3 regions of the Cobetia sp. L2A1 genome follow, and region 1 is predicted to be linked to each of the others. Evidence: predicted binding sites of a transcription regulator. Region 1 holds the regulator's gene; each other region holds the start of a gene.
What was found. Region 1 encodes LexA, which represses DNA repair genes until DNA is damaged. Its sites were predicted from a motif close to TACTGTNTANNTANACAGTA; they were not measured.

Region 1 (7,544 bases):
CTATTGCGTTGCTCATCATCATCGAGACTATCGAGCACTGCGCGTGCAGCAACGTGATCATTGCAGACCAGCGCCATGTCGCAACCAGCATCCAGTGCCATGCGGGCGCGCTCAGCCGGTGCGCCTTCTGAGACAGCAGCAGCCATGCCCAGATCATCCGAAAAGATAGCGCCCTTGAAGCCAAATTCTTCACGCAACAGACCCAACCAGCTAGGTGAAAACCCTGCCGGTCGCGCGTCAAAATCGGGATAGATCACATGCGCTGGCATCACACCGCCGAGCCGATCGGCAAGTGCGGCAAAAGGCTTGAGGTCATGCTCACGAAGCACTCGGAAGGGGCGCGGATCAATCACTCGCTCCCGGTGAGTATCTGTGGCGATGCCACCGTGACCGGGGTAATGCTTGCCTATCGCAGCCATGCCAGCATCATGAAGCCCTTCGATGAAGGCACCTGCGACCGCAATCACATCCTCCGGCGTTGTCCCGAAGCTGCGGTCCCCAATGATGGTGGATCCCGCCACATCGATATCGAGTACCGGCGCGAAGGTAACATCACAGCCAATGGCGGCCATTTCCATCCCCAGCAACCAGCCGGCGTCACGCGCCAGACCTAGCCCTGCGGCCTGAACGTCGCCTTCACAGCCGGCACAATCATGCCCAAGGCAACACTTCGCAAGCGTGCGCATCGCCGGCAGACGAGTGACACCTTCACGCAGACGCTGCACACGGCCACCTTCTTGATCGATGGCAATCAATAGATGTGCATTCACACTGCGAATCTCGCGGCAGAGATCCAGCACCTGATCAGGGGACACACAGTTACGCGCAAACAGGATGACGCCACCAACAGCGGGGCGTGCCAGTAGTTCACGTTCGTCGCGGGCGAGTGTCGGTCCCGCAACATCGACCATCACGGAGCCTAGTGGCTGTGTCATGACATCCTTCCTGTTCCTGTCCATGGACTGCAGCCAGCCATGCCTCGCCAAAGGCACAACGTTGGCACACAGAATTTCATGTCTTTACGGGGCACAGCAGCCATTGATCGGTGGAAAAGACAGGCTACAGGCCGAGGAAAGGCGCAATTCTAGCCGACTGAGAGCAGCTCGAACAGTCGGAGACAGACGCGTCTCTCTCTGGCAAACATGCACGTCATCAGCCGCCCTGCTTCGCCACAGTGTGCAACGACGCGATGAGATCAACAGTGACACCATGATACGTAGCGCAGAGCAGCATCGTCAGGCGTGCAGTAGCACCGGCGTACCGGGTATAGCATGCTGAAAGAGACGGAGTAGATCAGGGTCACGCAGGCGTATGCAGCCATGCGAAGCGGCGATACCCATCGGCTCCGAGGCGGGGGTACCGTGGAAGTAGATATAGCGTCGCAGACTATCGACTCGCTCACCCGAAGCATTCCAGCCACGATTGATTCCGGATTCACGACCGCTGAGCCACAGAATGCGCGTCAGGATCCAATCACGAGTTGGATACGCGGCGGCCAATTCGGGCGAGAAAATCTCTCCGGTGTAACGACGGCCGCGATAGACCGCACCCTCCGGATTGGTCGCCCCAATGGCAGCACGTATGACGTGCCATCCGGTGGGCGTGCATCCACTGCCCTCCACCTCGCCAATGCCATTCAGACCACTGGAGATCGTGCAGGCAAAGATCAGCGCAGCATCTGTCGCTTCTGTCGGCGGAAAAGTACGATCCCCTATCGGAGCATCGCGACGAATTTCGAGCCATTGACGCCGTAGATCGACCCTGATCCAGCAGGCCATCAGCTGGCCGCCTGATTCGCCGTTTGACTCACAACGTCATGAGGCTCAACGTCAGCGGCCATCGGGGCTGGCAGACATGCTGGCAGAGGTGCCGCCATTGCCGCAACGACCATTGGCCGCATGTGCTGGATCAGTTCACGCACCGAGGTGTGGTGGCCATACTCGGCCTCCTCGATGTCGCGAAGCGCATCAAGTCCCGAGAAGGTGAAGATGACACTGCCAAGCATGAAGTGCAGGCGCCAGAAACGCTCGTTGTCCGGCAATTCAGGCGTGGCGAGCTTCAAAAGCTCCGCAAAGCGGCTGAAGACGGTGCCGTAGTGCTCACGAATATAGCGACGCATGTGGCCTTGCCCCTGGGTATAAGCCAACCCGAGCAGCCGCATGAAGGTACGTAGGCTATTACGCTCTGCTGGCACCTCAAGCACAGTGTTCGCCATGACTTCCAGCAACACCTCAAGTGGAATCTGGCGACCAGCATACTCCTGCTCGACACTATCAAGAGCAGCATGGAAACGTTCGCTGAAGGGATCAAGATAGCGCGCAAAGACCGCCTGAATCAGCGACTTCTTGGAACCGAAGTGATAGTTGACCGCCGCCAGATTGACCTTGGCCTTGCTGGTGATGTTGCGCAGAGAGGTTTCAGCAAACCCGCGCTCGGCAAACAATACCTCTGCAGTATTGAGAATACGGGTGACAGTGTCGGTCTGGGCCATGGACGGAAGCCTTATCAGGTGATCGTGATGAAATACTGGAGCCGTAAGCCACGCAGACACTGATGTCCTTTCGTGCCGACTCTCTCATGACATGCTGCAAACGACCGATTCGCAAGGGGATGGCAAGGAGCAGGAAAAATATCGCTGCACTCGCCACTAACGAACATTCGTTTGAAACACAACGATTCTAGCTTGCCATGCTACCACTGACAATTCTTCGTGTTTCAAACAGCCAATGATTCAGTACTCGCTGATATTCAGTCCGAGAGGCTAAAACCTCACCACTCAAGGGCCTTGCAGGAATGTCACGCTTACTGACACAGCACATCAGACATGGCGAAAGGGGCTTGAAAACAGGTGTTAAAAGCACATCTCCACTGCCATGAATAATCTCCGAAAGCACTGAACACCCCGCAAGACACCTTGCATGACCGCCATGACTGGATACAATGACAGTTGTATGGATGCACACCCCGTGCCGTCAGCTCAAGATGCCGCCCAGGCCAAAGGCAATGCCCATGACCCAGCCGCTTACTCCGCGCCAACAGGACGTCTTTGATTTCATCATCAAGACCATCAAATCCTCCGGCTATCCGCCGACGCGTGCCGAAATCGCCCAAGCGCTGGGCTTTCGCTCCCCCAATGCTGCCGAGGAGCATCTACGTGCCTTGAAGCGCAAAGGTGCCATCGAGATGGTGCCAGGCACCTCACGCGGCATTCGCGTGCCATCAATGGCCGACGCTGGAGAATATGGCAACCCGGGCTTGCCTGTCATTGGTGAGGTTGCGGCAGGCAGTCCGATACTCGCCAGTGAGCATATCGACCGCCATTGCCCGCTACCCAGTGACTACTTCTCACCGGCCGCCGATTATCTGCTGCGTGTACGCGGTGTCTCCATGAAGGATGTCGGCATTCTGGAGGGCGACTTACTGGCAGTGCATCGCACCACCAATGTGCGCGATGGCCAGATCGTCGTCGCGCGCCTCGGCGATGAAGTGACCGTCAAACGCTTCCGTCGCGAAGGCCACTATGTGTGGCTCGAGGCCGAAAATGCTGACTTCGCCCCCATCAAGGTCGACCTGCGCAGCGAAAGCCTGGAAATCGAAGGCCTTGGTGTCGGTGTCATCCGCGATGGCGGCCTGCACTGACACGCCTCTCGATGCATTTACTTGCTTTCAGACACAAAAAACCCGCCAGGTGGCGGGTTTTTTGTGTCTGCGCTTGTGAGGTAATCAACGATGATCCAGATGAGCGCGAGGTACGTTAGTGCACCAGGCCTTCTGACTGCTCATTCTCATCTTCCTCACCATCCCACAGGCGCGTACGCGTGATGGCATGGTCAATCATCTCACGAGCGACTTCAAAGCGGTTGTCACGCAGTAGATCAGCGGCCTCATCCGAGATGCGAATGCTGAGCAACGGCTCGCCTTCACTTTCGGCTGCGCGCAGAATCACTTCACCATCTTCCATTTGCACAATTTCAAGTACGGCGGGATCGGACACGTCATTCCTCCTGCGCAGCATCACATAAGATGCCGGCGTGGTTGTGATCGTCAGCTTGACGGTGGGCAGGCCTCACGCAGCGTAGAAAAGAGTACGACCATGGCCAGAGCCATGGTCGTACTGATGAGGATGCGGGGCTTGCCACAATGAAAGCAGTCTAGCACCCACAGCACCGAAGCGTCATCTGAATGCCACGCGACAGACACGCTTGCCGCGGATACCAAGGCGTTCACGGCCGAGCCATTGACTGCCGGGTCATGTACTACCGAGCCATGTGCTGCCAGCAACATTCATTATCGGCATCACTACCACTCAACGCTCGACTCGCGCAATCCTGGCAATATGGCCTTGAATGCCACCAGCGCTTCAGTGAGACGCTCAACCAATGACGCATTGGCCGCAGCCGCGATAATCAAGCCATCGCCACGAATACGACTTTCTTCTCGGCGAGCAGCGCCTGCCTCACCTTGCAGGCGGTCAATATCACCCACCAGCTGACTCAACCAGCTATCGGGCCGCTCAAGCAAGATACGCAGCTGCTCAACTTCAGCGACCGGTGCCGGCGGAGATGACAAACGCTCGCGCCAGCTGCTCTGCGGCCAACGCGCCACAACGGCAATCTCATCAAGTAGCGAAGACAGTGCCAGCTCCAACAGCGCCAGCGCCCCTTCCTCACCTGCCATGCGACGCGCCATATCATGCTCGTCTCCCACCGACACTGCTGACTGCGCCAGCAACAGCTCAGCCTGATACAGCAGTTGGTTGGTGCGGGCGCGATGACTCATCAGGCCTTGACTCCCTTGCGCTTGTCCTCAACGACCCAGCGACCATTCTCGAAGGTCGCTTTCCAGCCAGTCGCCTTGCCTTCCTCATCACTCATGACGTACTGCGCCTTGACCTTGCGCGAGAAACGAATCTGCGCCGGACGACCATCCGGATCTTTCTCCGGCGCCTTGAGGATGAAGTGATATTTCTCCGGAAGCTCGTCGGCATGCGCCTTGAGCTCCATCACCAATGGCGGACGCGTCTCACGATTTTTCGGGAACTGGCTGGCAGCCAGGAACAAGCCACTGGCGCCATCACGCAGCACATAGTGGTCTTCGACCTTGACGCAGGCAAGTTCCGGCATCGGAATCGGGTCCATCTTGGGTGGCGCGACCTCACCCGACTTGAGTAGCTTGCGGGTGTTCTTGCAGGCCTCGTTGGTACAGCCAAAGTACTTGCCGAAACGGCCAGTCTTGAGCTGCATATCAGCGCCGCACTTGTCGCACTCGATCACCGGGCCATCGTAGCCCTTGATGCGGAAGTGCCCTTCCTCGACCTCATGCCCCACGCAGTCCGGACTGTTACCGCAGACGTGCAGCTTGCGATGTTCGTCGATCAGGTAGCTATCCATCGCTGTCGCACAGATCGGGCAGCGACGCTTGGCACGTAGCGCGTCAGTCTCGGCATCTTCACCGGCATCAGCAGCAACAGCCTCATCGCCGGGCAACAGGTCAATGGTGGTCTTGCAGCGCTCCTTCGGTGGCAGGTTATAGCCTGAGCACCCCAGGAAGACACCGGTAGACGCGGTACGGATCTGCATCTCGCGTTCACAGGTCGGGCAGGTAATATTCGTCGGTACCGGCTGATTCGGGCGCATGCCTTCTTCTGACTGGGCATGGTCCAACTCGGCCTTGAACTCGGCATAGAAGGCATCGAGCAGTTCACGCCAGTTGCGTGTGCCCTTGGCCACCTCGTCCAGATGATCTTCCATCCGAGCGGTGAAGCCGAAGTCCATCAGGTCCTTGAAGGATTCGCTGAGGCGATCAGTGACAATGTCACCCAGCTTCTCGGCGTAGAAGCGACGATTTTCCAGCGCTGCATAGCCACGATCCTGAATGGTCGAAATGATGGCAGCATAAGTCGACGGACGGCCGATGCCTCGCTTTTCGAGCTCCTTGACCAGGCTGGCTTCGGTATAACGCGCCGACGGCTTGGTGAAGTGTTGCTGAGGGTCCAGCTCGACCAGCTCGAGCTTCTCACCGATCGCGAGATCGGGCAGCGACTGATCCTCTTCCTTCTTGCCCATCGGCTTCATGACGCGAGTGTAACCGTCAAACTTGAGCACACGCCCCTTGGCACGCAACTCGTAACCGTCGACTTCTATGGTCAGTGTCGAGGACAGGTACTCGGCCGGCAACATCTGACAGGCCACGAATTGACGCCAGATCAGCTCATAGAGCCGTTCGGCATCGCGCTCCATTCCCACGAGATCAGTCGCACGATTAGCCACCTCAGAAGGACGAATCGCTTCGTGGGCTTCCTGGGCACCTTCCTTGCTGGAATAGACATTGGCCGCTTCCGGCAGGTAGTTGCTGCCATATTCTTCGCTGATGAAATCGCGAGCCGTCGCCACTGCATCCGCCGACAGATTTGTCGAGTCAGTACGCATGTAGGTGATGTAGCCAGCTTCATACAGGCGCTGCGCCATCATCATGGTTTTCTTGACCGAGAAGCCGAGACGACCGCTGGCCGCCTGCTGCAGGGTCGAGGTAATGAATGGTGCATTCGGCTTGGAACGTGTCGGCTTGTCTTCGCGATTGGAGATAGCCAAGGCAGCAGTGCGCAGCGCCGCAATACGCTCAAGCGTGTCCTTCTCGCTGGTCGGACGGAAGGCCTTGCCGTCCTGACGCGCCAGCTCGAAACGAATCGCTTCACCACTCGCGGCGGCAAGCTTAGTGTGGACATCCCAGAACTCTTCCGGAATGAAGGCACGAATCTCGCGTTCACGCTCAACGATCAGGCGGACTGCCACGGACTGCACGCGACCGGCAGACAGGCCGCGTGCCACCTTGGCCCACAGCAGCGGCGAGACCATGAAGCCCACCACACGATCCAGATAGCGCCGCGCCTGCTGTGCATGGACACGGTCCATCTTCAGCTCGCCGGGCTCATCAAAGGCCGCCGTGATCGCCTTCTTGGTGATCTCGTTGAACACCACGCGCTTATAACGCGTCTCGTCGCCACCGATGGTCTCGCGCAGGTGCCAGGCAATCGCCTCACCTTCGCGGTCAAGATCCGTTGCGAGATAGATGGTGTCGGCTTTCTCGGCCAGACGCGTCAGCTCCGAGACTACCTTTTCCTTGCCAGGCAGAATCTCATAATGCGCCTCCCAGCCATTCTCCGGATCAACCCCCATGCGCCGGATCAACTGGGTCTTGGCTTTCTTCTCTTTATGAGCGGCCTTGACCTCCGGCGACATCTTGCGTGTCTCCGCAGCCTGACGGGCACGCTCCTTGGGATCAGTTGCCTGTTTACCGCTACCGCTGGTGGGCAGATCGCGGATGTGCCCGACACTCGATTTCACTATGAAATCATTGCCGAGATACTTATTGATGGTCTTGGCCTTGGCGGGCGACTCGACGATCACCAGTGACTTGCCCATGGTTGCTCGCATCTCCTGGCCGGCACTGAGTGCACCGGCGAATGAATCGTCGCACTGGGTTTTATCCCAGCCGAAAAATGCGCCTACCCTACCCCAGCGTTTCAGCGCTGACCAGCAATGTTG
Region 2 (7,544 bases), 1.0 Mb from region 1:
GGCAGCTGCTGCAACTCCGTAAACGGGGCGGCTTTTTGCACCGCTTGAATCGCAGAGCGATCAAAGACGGCATCACCACTACTCTTTTTCACTGCCGCCGACACAAGCTCACCCGTCGGTAACAATGAAACCCGAAGCGTTACCGTCTTACCAGGCATGGTACCCGATGGACGACTCCAATTCTGGCCGACATATTTCTTGACCAGATCAACGAAGCCATTGGCAGCTTGAGCAGCCTGCTTGGCACCACTGATTGCATCGCTTTCATTATCGATAAGGCTGTCGAGCGAACCAGCGGAAGCCTGTGCCGCCTTGTCAGCCAGCGCCTTCTTGCGTGCGGCTTCTGCAGCAGATTTCTTGCGTGATTCTTCAGCAGCCTTTTCCTTGGCAGCCTTGTCCTTGGCGGCTTTTTCGGCAGCAGCCTTGGCAGCTTTATCCTTTTCTGCTTTTTCGGCTGCGGCTTTAGCCTTGGCAGCCTTCTCGGCATCGGCCTTCTTGGCTTCAGCATCGGCCTTGGCTTCAGCAGCCTTGTCAGCCTCTGCTTTCTTGCGCGCCTCTTCAGCAGCCTTTTCCTTGCTAGCCTTTGCGGCTTTATCAGCCTCAGCCTTTTCCTTGCTAGCCTTTGCGGCTTTATCAGCCTCAGCCTTTTCCTTGCTAGCCTTTGCGGCTTTATCAGCCTCAGCCTTTTTCAACGCGTCGGCTTTAGCCTGCTTTTCAACCTCAGCCTTCTTCCGGTCGAGAGCAATCGCCTTGGCCTCTTCTGCACGACGCGCAGCATCGGCTTTTGCAGTTTCAGCAGCAGCTTTTTGCTCAGCTTTCAATTGAGCCGCCGCTTTGGCCTGCTCGGCCGCTTTCTCCTGCGCCGCTGTCTTGGCTTGATCAGCTGCTTTTTCCTGTTGCGCCTTCAGCGCTAAAGACTTCTCTTGCGCTGCATTTTTTTGCTGCTCGGCGGCACGCTCGGCTTGTTTGGACGCTTCTTCTTTCGCACTTTGCTGTTCATCGGCCTCTTCGGCCGCATCACGCGCTTTGCTAGCCTTGGCCTGCTGCGCTTGATTGGTTGTGGTTTCAGTACTTACCAGTGTGGCATTCACGATGGTATTGCTGGTCTGTTCTGGCTCAGATTCAGGCCAACTCACCAGTGTCAGCACCAGAATGACAAGATGCAGGCCCACTGCCAGTATGACGGGCAAGCCATAACCTACCCGCTGTTCAGTTTCTGGCTGACTCATGCATCAGCCCTCATTCGGTGGTTCTGAAATCAGCCCGACATTGGGTACACCTGCGCCCTGAAGCGTGCTCATCAGCCCCATGACATCTCCATAAGGCGCCGTTTTGGCGCCCTTGACCAGCACTGGCGTCTTCGGCTTTTCAGCCACAATCGCGGCGACCTTGCTGCCTAGTTCATCCAGTGCCACTGGGGAACGTTTGTCTTCATCAGACCCCATGTCGATGTAGTAGTTACCACGATCATCCAGAGAGACGATCAGTGGCGTGACATCATCCGGATTATCGATGGGTTTGGAGGTCACCTTGGGAAGTTCAACCTGTACACCCTGCGTCATCATGGGCGCAGTGATCATGAAGATGACCAACAGTACCAGCATGACATCGATGAAGGGCACCACATTGATTTCGGAGGACAGCTTACGCTTGTGTCCTCTGCTATACGGTCCTTTCATTGTCTATCTCCCCTCAAGCGTCGTTGCCGCCACGGCTGTGCAGATTACGATGCAGAATGGAGTGGAGTTCTTCTGCGAAGTCCTCGTAACGCCCCAAGAGCTGATCAGCCCGTGTAGCAAGGCGGTTATAGAAGATGACCGCAGGAATTGCAGCGAAAAGACCCATCGCTGTCGCCACCAGCGCTTCTGCAATCCAGGGTGCCACTGTCGTGAGTGTCGCTTGCTGGGCAGTTCCCAACGCCTGGAAAGACCCCATGATGCCCCACACCGTCCCGAACAGACCCACATAAGGGCTGACTGAACTAACTGTCGCCAGGAACGGCAAACTGATATTAAGCCTTTCTTCCTCACGTGACAGCGTGACACGCATACTGCGCTGCACGCCGTCCATCACGGCCTGTGCATCATCTGACTTCGGCTTGAGTCGGCTATATTCTCGAAAACCTGCACGGAATACGCCAGCGGCACCGGGAGTTGCCTCTTCATCACTGGGTAATTCACGATAAAGATGATTCAGATCAACACCCGACCAGAAGCGCTTTTCAAACGCAGTGTAAGCTTTCTTGGCGCGCGACAATGCCATACCACGTTGGAAAATCAGCACCCAGGAAACAATGGAAGCTACCAACAGCAGCACCATGACTACCTGAACCACCAGACTGGCGTTCACGAACAGCGAAATGATCGACATCGAATCTTCCACGGAATTCCCTCTTTACTTGGTTCAGTTAGTGCCGCTGACTTTCAGCGACACCCTTAAAAATTGGCTGAAACACACGCCTCGCACTATCGAGCCTTGCATCCCGAACTTTATTCAGACATCAAGTGCGCTCAGCAATTCCACTGGCCAGCGACGCGGTCTGAACGAGACGGCATCAACACAGGCAATGATCACCTCTGCCTCACACAGTAGCGCGTCTTCTCTGAATGCCTGCTGTTGAAAGTTCAGACGCGCGCCACGCAGCTCGCCTGCTGAGGCGGTCACCGTTAGCAGATCATCTAAATACGCCGGACGAAGATAACGACTTGTGACACTGTGCACTACCAGTTGAATCCCTTTTTCGAGCAACGCTTGCTGAGAGAAGCCTCTCTCACGCAACCATTCACTGCGCGCACGCTCCATGAAGCGAAGATAGTTCACGTAGTAGACGATGCCGCCGGCATCAGTATCCTCGATATAGACGCGCACAATGTGGCGAAAACATGGAGCATGACGGACTAACGACATTTCCTCGTCATTGGATGTCATGACGCATCATATCCGTCCGGCGGCAAGCGCGACTGATCTTCACGAGGCGTGATGCCAAAATGAAGATAAGCAGAGCGCGTTACCAGCCGTCCACGCGCTGTGCGCATCATGAAACCCTGCTGAATCAGGTACGGCTCAAATACATCTTCGATGGTGTCACGCTCTTCACCGATGGCCGCTGCGAGAGAGTCAACACCTACCGGCCCACCATCAAATTTCTCTATCATGGCGAGCAGCAAACGGCGGTCCATATTGTCCAACCCGTGACTGTCGACATTGAGCATATTGAGCGCTTTGTCGGCCACTTCAAGTGTCAAACGACCGTCAGAACGCACTTCAGCGAAGTCACGCACACGCCTGAGTAGACGATTCGCAATACGCGGCGTACCCCGTGATCTACGCGCAATCTCAAGCGCACCGTCCATCTCGACTTCCATTCCCGATAGCATGGCGCTGCGTGCCACAATGCTGGTCAGTGACTCGATGTCGTAAAACTCAAGACGCTGAACGATGCCAAAGCGATCTCTCAATGGCGCCGTCAACAAGCCAGCTCGAGTCGTCGCACCCACTAACGTGAATCGTGGCAGCTCCAGCTTGATCGAACGCGCAGCGGGGCCCTCACCAATCATGATATCAAGTTGATAATCCTCCATCGCGGGATACAGCACTTCCTCGACTGCCGGTGATAGGCGGTGGATCTCGTCGATGAAAAGCACATCACCTTCTTGAAGGTTGGTCAGCATGGCAGCCAGATCCCCTGCCCGTTCCAGTACTGGCCCGGAGGTCGATTTGATATCGACTCCCATCTCACTTGCAATAATGTGCGCCAGCGTTGTCTTGCCAAGCCCAGGCGGTCCGAATACCAAGGTATGGTCCAGACTATCGCTACGCTTTCGGGCTGCGCTGATGAATATCTCCATCTGTTCACGCACCACCGGCTGCCCGATGTACTCACTCAGTGTACGCGGGCGATTGGCACGATCTACCCGCTCTTCCGGGTCATGCGTCGCTGCGGAGATCAGTCGGTCCGACTCCATCATGATGCTTGCTCAACTCCTGGTGACCCATGTGGCATGCATAGGACAGTGGCGAGAGGCGGATAGCAGGAAGCGTGCAACGATCTTGCGCTTTAACGTTGGAGCGCGCACTTTCTACCTCAGATACCCACCATCCCCTAGTCAATAAATCCAATCACATCGTCTGCTTTTTCAAAGCAAGACTATCAGCCGCGTGATCCGTGGCTTAGCTAGCCATTTTGCGTACCAGTGCGGCCTTGATCAGAGCCTCGGTAGAGGCACCTGATTCAAGCCCGGACAGCATCTTGGCGGCTTCGACGGGCTTGTATCCCAGTGACACAAGCGCGGCTTCTGCGTCCGCCAGTGGGTGTGTGATGGGAGGTTGCGGCTGCGAAGCGCGCTCCATCTCGCTCAGGCCATCATCCATTGGCACCGTCCAATGCTTGAGGCGGTCACGCATTTCAATGATCAGACGATCAGCCGTTTTTTTACCGACTCCCGGCAAGCGTGTCAGGGCACGACTATCTTCATCATGAATACAGCGAATGAAATCGCCCTGCTCCATCCCTGAAAGAATGGCGAGTGCCAAGCGCGGGCCGACACCGGAAATCTTGATCAGCTCACGAAATAGACGTCGCTCTGGCTCCTTGCCAAAGCCATACAGCAACTGAGCATCCTCACGCACCACCAGGTGCGTGTACAGCTGGCAGTCCTGGCCCACCGGCGGCAGTCCCAACAAGGTATTCATCGAGGCTTCAAGCTCGTACCCCACACCGTGCACATCAAGCACCAGATGAGGGGGCTGCTTTTCAAGCAGTTGTCCGGTCAGACGTCCAATCATGTTTCAGGCAGTCCTTTTCGGCAGTGATGTGTGCTGGATGTGTTTCCCAGGTGAAGTCACTGCTCTGATGATGACATTGCGGGCAAGCCTACCAAAGATGAGACGCAGGCGGCATGTCCGAGTGTTACGACGAATTTGTCGCACGATCATGACAGTCAGTAGCAACATTCTCTGCTGATGCTTCGTCAACATCGGCTAAACAAGCGACGCAATTCTCTGTGCGTCATCACGACAGAATGTTCACAACTAACTGAAAATTAGCATTTATTCAGCACAATATCGTATTTATACCTGGCAGGTACATTACTTGTCTGGCTCAAATCCACGCCAACTACTACTGCGTCGTATGCGTGAGCCCTTTCGATTGCCAGTGGCACCCAAGCCAAGCGCATCCAATTGAGCACTACTTGGCGTAAGACGGCGACGCGCAAAACAATGTGTCAGGGCAATTGCCAATGCATCTGCAGCATCGGCTTGCGGCGTGGCCGACAGTTTCAGCGTATGGGTCACCATGTGTTGGACTTGCAGCTTGTCTGCCGCACCAGAACCCGTCACTGCCTGCTTTATCTGCCTGGGGCCATACTCGGAAACAGGCAGACCATGATTGGCAGCACAGACAATGGCGGCTCCTCTCGCCTGTCCTAACTTGAGAGCAGAGTCTGCATTTTTTGACATGAAGACCTGCTCAATGGCGAACTCAGCCGGACGATGCATTGCAATCACTTCACTGATACCGGCGTAGATTTGCGCGAGGCGCTGATCCAGGCTGACCTGTGACATCCGTATGCACCCACTATCCACATAACGTGGCTGCACGCCAGACACGTCCAGCACGCCATAACCGGTCAGGCGAGAACCGGGGTCAATTCCAAGAATGATCATGCGGCACTCTCATCAGTCGGAGTCACTTGAATCTACCGCAGTTGCACACAGCATCTTTCCAACAACTGTTCATATAACCAGCCACCATGCCATAAAAAAGACGGTGCGACACCGTTATCCCGGCATTCTTTGCCAAGGCTCAGTATCACACCGTCTTAAGGCCCTAAGACCCAGAGGTGCCACTAATTAGTCAAATTGACACTCTGACTCCGTTCGCGGCACCACACGACAGACCTTAAAACCCTAGGCCTGGCCGTCTTCTTCTACCTTGGCTTTCTGGCGCAGACGAATGTTCAGCTCCTTGAGCTGCTCACCACTTACCTCGCCGGGAGCGTCAGTCATCATGCAACCGGCGCTCTGAGTTTTCGGGAAGGCAATGACTTCACGAATGGTCTTGGCGCCAGTCATCAACATGACCAGACGATCGAGACCGAAGGCCAGACCACCGTGGGGCGGCGCGCCAAACTTCAAGGCGTCGAGCAGGAAGCCAAACTTCTCTTCCGCTTCTTCTTCGCCGATACCCAATACTTCGAACACGGTACGCTGCATGGCCTGGTCGTGAATACGGATGGAACCACCACCCAATTCGGTACCATTGATGACCATGTCGTAAGCGCGTGACAGCGCCGCTTCCGGATTGGCCTTGAGCTCTTCTGGGCTACAGGACGGCGCGGTGAACGGGTGATGCAACGCACTCAGGCGACCGTTGGCATCGGCTTCAAACATCGGGAAGTCAATGACCCACAGTGGCGCCCACTCACAGGTATAGAGGTTGAGATCTTCACCCAGCTTGACGCGCAGCGCGCCGATCGCTTCGGCAACGATGTTGGACTTGTCGGCACCGAAGAACACGATGTCGCCATCGACGGCGCCACAGCGGTCCAGCACTTCATCAACCACGTCTTCCATGAACTTGACGATCGGCGATTGCAGACCCTCGATGCCCTTGGCGCGCTCGTTGACCTTGATCCATGCCAGGCCCTTGGCGCCGTAGATGCTAACGAACTTGGTGTAGGCATCGATTTCCTTGCGCGACAGGCTAGCACCGCCCGGAACACGCAGCGCCGCGACGCGGCCCTTGTCATCCTTGGCCGGACCGGAGAAGACCTTGAAGTCCACACTGCTCATCAGGTCATCAACATCGACCAGTTCCAGCGGAATACGCAGGTCCGGCTTGTCAGAACCGAAGCGCTGAATGGCTTCAGAGTACGGCATGGTCGGGAACTTGCCGAAATCGACACCCAGCACTTCCTTGTAGAGGCCACTGATCATGGTCTCGGTCATGCCCATGATGTCCTGCTCGTCGACAAAGCTGGCTTCAAGGTCAATTTGGGTAAATTCCGGCTGACGATCGGCACGCAGATCTTCATCACGGAAACACTTGGCAATCTGGTAGTAACGGTCAACGCCCGCGACCATAAGTAGCTGCTTGAACAGCTGCGGAGACTGTGGCAAAGCAAAGAAGTTGCCAGCATAGGTCCGGCTCGGCACCAGATAGTCACGTGCGCCTTCCGGAGTGGCACGCGTCAGAATCGGTGTCTCGATATCGAGGAAGCCAAGCGCTTCAAGCTGGGCACGCACACTGTGGGTAATGCGTGAACGCAGACGCAACTTCTCAATCATGTCGGGACGACGCAGATCGATATAGCGATACTTGAGGCGAACTTCCTCACCGACCTTGTTGTGATCGTCAAGCTGGAACGGCGGAGTCTGTGCAGTGTTGAGCACCTCGACATCCTTGGCCAGCACTTCAATCATGCCTGTCGGCATATTCGGATTCTGGGTGCCTTCAGGACGCATGCGAATGCGGCCCTTGATACGCAGAACATACTCGCTACGCACTTTGTCGGCAGTGGCAAAGGCATCGACAGTATCAG
Region 3 (7,544 bases), 820 kb from region 1:
GTGCATCCACAACCGTATTCACTGGCTGCCCCCGCGCAGATGGCAGGCAATGCGGAGGTTCAGTGGTGCGGCACACTGAAACTACCCGGCAAGTGGTTGGATAGCACCCCCGTCGGTGGACTCTCTGATATCGGCTGGGATCAAGATGAGTCATTGCTCTATGCCGTCTCGGATCGCGGCTGGCTACATCGCCTACGCCTCGCCTTTCGTCATGGCGAGCTGATCGGCGCCAAGGCGCTCAAGACCTACACACTGCGTGATGAAACCGATATCTCGTTGCGTGGGGCGCTCAGCGATGCCGAAGGTATGCAGCTACTGAACAACAACAATGGCCGCCGGGGTGATACGCGATTGGCCATCAGCTTCGAGCAGCAACCCCGCGTCGAGCAATTCCTGCCCAGTGGACTGGCAGTCAAGGAACCCATCTCACCCAATGGTGCGCGGGGAGCCGCACCGAACCATGGCATGGAAGCACTGACACTCCATCCGGAATACGGCCTCATGGCAGGCCTTGAATCGACACCTGAAGGCATGAGCGAAGGCACTACGCGACTCTTCACCATCGATGACAAGTACGAGTGGACCTACCCGCTCGCTGGCGACCATGGTTCCAGCCTGACCGCCATGGAAATGCTGCCGAATGGTGACCTGCTAATGCTGGAACGCGCCTTCTCGCCCCCCTTCCCGCTGGTCATCAGCTTGCGACGAGCACATATTGGCGATCCCGGCACTCAGGTCGAAGTGCGTACTATCGCTCGCCTCTCGAGTGGCGAGGGGTGGTCACTGGACAATTTCGAGGGCCTGACTCGCCTCGATGACAATCGCTTCCTGATGATTTCTGATGATAATTTCAGCTCTTTCCAGACAACGCTACTGAGCTGCTTTGCCGTCATCGAACCAGAGGCTGCCCATCAAGCGGATGATTCATAGCGCTAGGTTGGACACCATACATGCAAAAAAGCCCCGCCTCCTTTTATTCGGAGACGGGGCTTTTTCATGAGACTCGAAGGTGACTACCTACGGCTTCATGTCTTCGAAGAACTTCTTCACGCCATCGAAGAAGCTATTCTCTTTCGGCGAATGGCTCTTGCCGGTGCCACCCAGGCTCTGCTGGAACTGACGCAGAAGCTCTTTCTGCTCTTCATTGAGGCTGACAGGCGTTTCGATGACCACCTTGCACAGCAGATCACCTGCCGGGCCGCCACGGACGGGCTTGACGCCCTTGCCACGCAGACGGAACAACTTGCCCGTCTGTGTCTCGGGCGGAATCTTCAGCACGACACGTCCGTCAAGAGTTGGCACCTTGAGCTCACCACCCAACGACGCATCGACGAAGCTGATCGGTACTTCACACTGCAGATGGCGGCCATCGCGCTTGAAGATCTCGTGCTCACGCAAATTGACCTGCACGTAGAGATCGCCAGACGGACCACCATTGACACCACCTTCGCCTTCGCCATTCAAGCGAATGCGATCACCGGTATCAACACCCGGCGGGATCTTCACAGATAGCGTCTTGGACTCTTGCACGCGGCCTTCGCCATGGCACTTGCGGCACGGCACACTGATCTTCTCGCCACGCCCGTGACAGGTCGGGCAGGCCTGCTCAACCGCAAAGAAGCCCTGCTGCATGCGCACCTTGCCCATGCCGTGACAGGTCGGGCAGGTTTCCTTGCTGGAACCCGGCTCGGCACCGTCGCCATCACAGTGACCACACGCCGCGAGACGCGGCACGCGAATATCAACCGTGGTACCAGCAACAGCTGATTCCAGATCGATATCGAGGTTATAGCGCAGATCACTACCACGCTGCGGCGCATTCGGATTGCGACGACCACCGCCGCCCCCGAAGATGTCACCGAAGACATCACCAAACACATCACCGAAACCACCGGCTCCGGCACCACCACCGAAACCGCCGCCACCACCTGCCTGACCGTCGACACCGGCATGACCAAACTGGTCATAGGCGGCACGCTTGTCTGCATCGGACAGCACTTCATAGGCCTCGGAGACCTCTTGGAATTTCTCTGACGAACTCTCGTCGCCCGGGTTACGGTCAGGGTGAAGCTTCTGAGCCAGGCGCCGGTACGCCTTCTTGATGTCCTTGGTGTCGGCGCCACGCTCGACACCAAGCACTTCGTAATAATCACGCTTGGACATGGATCAGGTCCGCCTGGATTGCTGGCAGCCTTGGGCTGCCGATCTGTTCTGGAATTCCGGTTTGCACCGGTAGCTCGCGGTTAGCATCATGCGCAACCGATGCAAACAACAACGCGGGACGCCTTCATGAGGCTCCCGCGCTGTCATCAGACGTCTATCAAGAAATCACTCAGGACTTCTTGTCGTCGTTGACTTCCTCGTACTCGGCGTCAACCACGTCATCGTCCTGCTTCTGGCTGGACTCACCATCGGCTGCCTGCTCACCCTGAGCGCTCTGCTCAGCGTAGAGCTTCTGTGCCAGGTTACCGGAAGCTTCAGTCAGCGCATCCAGCTTGGCTTGGATCGCATCCTTGTCATCGCCCTTCAGCGCTTCTTCAAGCTCTGAAGTCGCCGTCTCGATAGCTTCCTTATCGCTGGCTTCTGCCTTGTCGCCGGCTTCGGTCAGTGTCTTCTTGGTCGCGTGAATCATGCCGTCGGCCTGATTGCGCAGCTGGACCATTTCCTCGAACTTCTTGTCTTCGTCCGCATTGGCCTCAGCATCACGCACCATCTGTTCGATCTCTTCATCGGACAGGCCGCTGGAGGATTTGATGACGATGGACTGTTCTTTACCCGTAGCCTTGTCCTTGGCGGACACATTCAAGATACCGTTGGCATCCAGATCGAAGGCGACTTCGATCTGCGGTACGCCACGCGGGGCCGGCGGGATATCAGCCAGATCAAAACGACCCAGTGACTTGTTCTGCGCAGCCTGCTTACGCTCACCCTGCAGCACGTGGATAGTCACCGCGCCCTGGTTGTCGTCGGCAGTAGAGAACACCTGAGACTTCTTGGTCGGGATGGTGGTGTTCTTCTCGATCAGCGGCGTCAACACACCACCCATCGTCTCGATGCCCAGCGTCAGCGGAGTCACGTCCAACAGCAGCACGTCCTTGACGTCGCCGCCCAATACGCCGCCCTGGATACCGGCGCCAACAGCAACCGCTTCATCCGGGTTAACGTCCTTGCGAGCTTCTTTACCGAAGAACTCTGCAACCTTGGCCTGCACCAGCGGCATACGTGTCTGACCACCGACCAGAATCACGTCGTCGATCTCGGCAGCCGTCAGGCCAGCATCAGCAAGAGCAGTCTGGCACGGCTTCAGAGAGCGAGCGACCAGCTCATCAACCAGAGATTCCAGCTTGGAGCGAGTCACCTTGACGTTCAGGTGCTTCGGTCCAGTGTTGTCAGCCGTGATGTACGGTAGATTGACATCAGTCTGCTGGGCACTGGACAGCTCGATCTTGGCCTTCTCAGAAGCTTCCTTCAGACGCTGCATGGCGAGGTTGTCGCCGGACAGGTCGATGCCGCTATCCGCCTTGAACTGAGCAACGATGTAGTTGATCAGGTGCATGTCGAAATCTTCACCGCCCAGGAAGGTGTCGCCATTGGTGGCCAACACTTCAAACTGGGTCTCGCCATCGACATCAGCCACTTCGATGATGGAAATATCGAAGGTACCACCGCCCAGGTCATAGACAGCGATGGTCTTGTCACCGCGAGATTTGTCCATGCCATAAGCCAGCGCCGCTGCCGTCGGCTCATTGATGATGCGCTTGACTTCGAGACCCGCGATGCGACCGGCGTCCTTGGTTGCCTGACGCTGAGAATCGTTGAAGTAAGCCGGCACCGTAATGACGGCTTCGGTGACTTCTTCGCCGAGATAGTCTTCAGCAGTCTTCTTCATCTTCTTGAGGATTTCTGCACTGATCTGCGGCGGAGCCATGCGCTTGTCTTTCACCTGAACCCAAGCATCGCCATTGTCAGCTGCGACAATCTTGTACGGCACCATCTTGATGTCTTTCTGGACCACATCATCCTTGAACTTGCGACCGATCAGACGCTTGACCGCATAGAGAGTGTTCTCCGGATTGGTCACCGCCTGGCGCTTGGCTGACTGACCGACGAGGATCTCGTTGTCGTCGGTGTAGGCAACGATGGACGGCGTGGTACGGCCGCCTTCAGCGTTCTCGATAACCTTGGTCTTGTCGCCGTCGAGCACTGCCACACAAGAGTTGGTAGTACCCAAGTCAATACCGATGATGCGTCCCATAATCATATACCTCGAATCTGTTGCTAGCCTGAAAGATAAATCTGGATGTCGGTACCTTGTATCGGCACCTGAACTTGCTTCAATAGGTGGGGTCGCGTGTCAGGGTTTCAAGGGCCATCACTGTATTTTTACTTGCCCAATCTTCCCTCAGCCCCCACGGGGCGGGCATATGAACCTTTACATTCTTGCCATATGCCCGGCCTCCTACACTGCGCCTTAAGGCGCTTTGCTCACCGCTACCATGGCGGGGCGCACAAGACGACCGTTCAGGGTGTAGCCCTTCTGCATCACATCAATGACGCTATTCGGCTCGGCGTCAGGAGAGGGCACCATCGCGACCGCTTGATGATATTCCGGATTGAATGGTTCGCCATGCGGATCGAGCTGCTCAACACCGGATTTTGTCAGGGCATCCAGCTGCATTTTCAAGGTCATTTCAATGCCCTCGATGTGCGTCTTGGCAGCTTCGTCGCTACTCATGGATTCGAGCGCCTTTTCAAGCGAGTCGACCACCGGCAGCATTTCCTTGATGAACTTCTCCAGCGCGAACTTGCGTGCCTTCTCTGCTTCCTGCTCGGCACGACGACGTGAGTTCTGGGCATCGGCCGCGGCACGCAGCGCCTGATCCTTCGCTTCCTGTACGGCAAGCTCCAGCTCTTCAACCTGGGCCGCCAACATTTCGGCTTCCGGGTTGTCGACCAGGGTGCCTTCACTTTCGGAAATGATGTCGTCGGCATCCAGCATGTTGTCGATCACTTCACCTGCGGGTGTTTCTGGCTGCGGCTCGGCTTCGCGAGCGGCACGCTGAAGCTCTTCATCCATCGGGGTCTGCGGGTCCTGAGCCATGCTGATCTCCTGCGGGCCGACGTCTGTGCGCCATTGCCCTGATTCGCGGCCTGCCTGGATTGCCGCGAGAATACGCTGCGGCGAATCGTACGTGCAGACAGACCATGAGTTGCCTGAAAGAGCAGCAAGGCAAAGCCATTGCTGCCAACCAAAAGCTGTCTGGGCTTCTATATGGGGACAGCGACATGCTTCTCAAGCCTTGACCATCGCTTTTCTCTTTTGTGGGTATCTCGTGGATTGAAGGGCATCGAGGTGTGCTGTATAAAAAGCCATGTACACTGTATAGACATACTGTACGGCGACGCCGCAGCTTGCTCTCAATAATGAGTCCTGCATTGCGCGGCGCGCCCCCAGCGTCCCTTGGAGGTAGTCATGCTGCTACAGCTCGCCATTCACGACTTTGCCATTGTCGAGACACTGGAACTCGACTTCCGGTGCGGCATGACGGCCATTACTGGCGAAACCGGGGCCGGCAAGTCCATTCTGCTCGGTGCTCTTGGGCTGTGCCTGGGCGAGCGCGCCGATGCTGGCAGTGTGCGCCACGATGCTGAACGCGCCGATATCATTGCGCGCTTCGACATCAGCGGACTGACCGAGGCCCGCCAGTGGCTGGATGAGCGCGAGCTCGGCAGCGACGACTGCTTGCTCCGACGCGTCATCACGGCCAGCGGTCGCTCCAAGGCGTGGATCAATGGCACGCCCTGCACCATCAGCGATCTGCGTGAGCTAGGGGAGTGCTTGATCGATATCCACTCACAGCATGCTCACCACTCGCTACTCAAGGAAGAAACGCATCTACGTCAATTGGATGAGTACGCAGGCCTTCAGACTCAGGCAGCTCAGCTACGCGATGAATTCCGGCAGTGGCAAGACGCACATCGTCGGCTCAAGCGCATGAGCAATGACGGCGATGAGATACGTGCGCGCCGACAATTGCTGAGATATCAGGTAGAGGAGCTAGATGAGCTCGCCCTGAACGAGGGCGAGCTTGAAGCGCTTGAGCAGGAGCAGGAAACCCTGGCCAATGCCGAGCAGACGATCGAGGAAGCTCAGGCGGCCGTCGATTGCTGTGATCATGATGACGAGGGCGCACTGGTACGCATCAATCAGGCCGTTGCTCGTCTGGCGCATCTGCCGGGCAACGAGCGTGGCGCACTGGCCAGCGCTCTGGGCATGCTGGATGAAGCGCGCATCCAGATAGAAGAAGCGGCACGCGAACTGCACCGCTTCGTCGAAATCACCGAGCTGGATCCCGAGCGTCTCGCCTTTGTCGATGAACGCCTCGGACGCATTCACCAGATCGCCCGCAAGCATCATGTCATGCCGGACGAACTGCATGGCCTGCATCAACGTCTGAGCGAAGAGCTGGAGGGACTAGGTGGTGACGAGGAAGCCATTGAAGCGCTACGCGAGGAAGTCGCCAGTCGTCGTGATGCATGGAAGTCGCTGGCCGCAGAAGTCGGCGCTCGACGCACTGCCGCTGCACCTTCCCTTGCCAGCGACATTCAAGACCAGCTGGCTTTTCTCGGCATGGCCAAAGCCACCTTCGAAGTCGCCATTGAAGCGCGAGAGCGGCCGCAGCCGGAAGGCATGGAGCGCATCCACTTCCGTATCAGCGCCAACCCGGGGCAGCCGCCCCGCGCACTGGCCAAAGTGGCCTCCGGCGGTGAGCTATCACGTGTATCGCTAGCGATCCAGGTCGTCGCCGCAAGCCGCTCCACGATTCCCAGCCTGGTCTTCGATGAGGTGGATGTCGGCATCTCTGGTGCCACGGCTGAAATTGTCGGCCAGCTACTGCGCCGCCTCGGTGACAAGGGGCAGGTACTGACCGTTACCCACTTGCCGCAGGTCGCAGCACAGGCGCATCAACATCTGCATATTGAGAAGCAGGCCGAGGATAACAACACCCGTACCCACATGGAGCTACTGGACGAGAGCGGAAGAGTGCGCGAGCTGGCACGCATGCTAGGGGGCATTCATCTTTCGGAACAGACACTGGCACATGCACGTGAAATGCTGGGCGCTACCGACAGTCGCCACTAATCCGGCCAACCAGGTACCGCTTGAGCCAAACGGCTCAGTCCATTCGTCGCACGAGCCATCGTTCTTCAGACACACAGACGGCCACCCTTTTGGGGCGGCCGTCTGTGTGTCTATCTGGCATGTCAAACGTGCAGCTCGTCATCCCTGACCGCTATGCGCTAGCTGTCGCTCTTTGTGCCCTTGGGGCGCACATAGAGAACCAAGGCATGCTCGACCAATTCGTAACCGTGCTCCTCGACAATCTCACGCTGACGGCGCTCGATTTCAGGATCACAGAACTCTATGATCTCACCGCTGTCCAGACATACCATGTGGTCATGGTGTTCTTCCTGGGACAACTCGAAGACAGCATGGCCGCCATCGAAGTTGTGACGCATCACCAGTCCAGCGGTTTCGAACT

Region 2: ruvC (crossover junction endodeoxyribonuclease RuvC) is a predicted target of LexA. The motif match lies at 5,731-5,750, and genes of this name have one in related genera.
Region 3: recN (DNA repair protein RecN) is a predicted target of LexA. The motif match lies at 5,378-5,397, and genes of this name have one in related genera.

Annotation. Positions count from the first base shown of each region.
Region 1 is NZ_CP047025.1:962,628-970,171, reverse strand. It holds gene nagZ (beta-N-acetylhexosaminidase) at 1-935, opposite strand, end outside; gene GQR90_RS04200 (L,D-transpeptidase) at 1,236-1,778, opposite strand; gene GQR90_RS04195 (TetR/AcrR family transcriptional regulator) at 1,778-2,491, opposite strand; gene lexA (transcriptional repressor LexA) at 3,010-3,639, shown strand; gene GQR90_RS04185 (hypothetical protein) at 3,755-3,994, opposite strand; gene GQR90_RS04180 (DUF6586 family protein) at 4,300-4,779, opposite strand; gene topA (type I DNA topoisomerase) at 4,779-7,421, opposite strand.
Region 2 is NZ_CP047025.1:1,997,496-2,005,039, reverse strand. It holds gene tolA (cell envelope integrity protein TolA) at 1-1,229, opposite strand, end outside; gene tolR (protein TolR) at 1,233-1,679, opposite strand; gene tolQ (protein TolQ) at 1,693-2,370, opposite strand; gene ybgC (tol-pal system-associated acyl-CoA thioesterase) at 2,494-2,928, opposite strand; gene ruvB (Holliday junction branch migration DNA helicase RuvB) at 2,925-3,968, opposite strand; gene ruvA (Holliday junction branch migration protein RuvA) at 4,171-4,785, opposite strand; gene ruvC (crossover junction endodeoxyribonuclease RuvC) at 5,089-5,667, opposite strand; gene aspS (aspartate--tRNA ligase) at 5,911-7,544, opposite strand, start outside.
Region 3 is NZ_CP047025.1:139,137-146,680, reverse strand. It holds gene GQR90_RS00685 (esterase-like activity of phytase family protein) at 1-930, shown strand, start outside; gene dnaJ (molecular chaperone DnaJ) at 1,018-2,163, opposite strand; gene dnaK (molecular chaperone DnaK) at 2,333-4,255, opposite strand; gene grpE (nucleotide exchange factor GrpE) at 4,472-5,101, opposite strand; gene recN (DNA repair protein RecN) at 5,474-7,144, shown strand; gene fur (ferric iron uptake transcriptional regulator) at 7,303-7,544, opposite strand, start outside.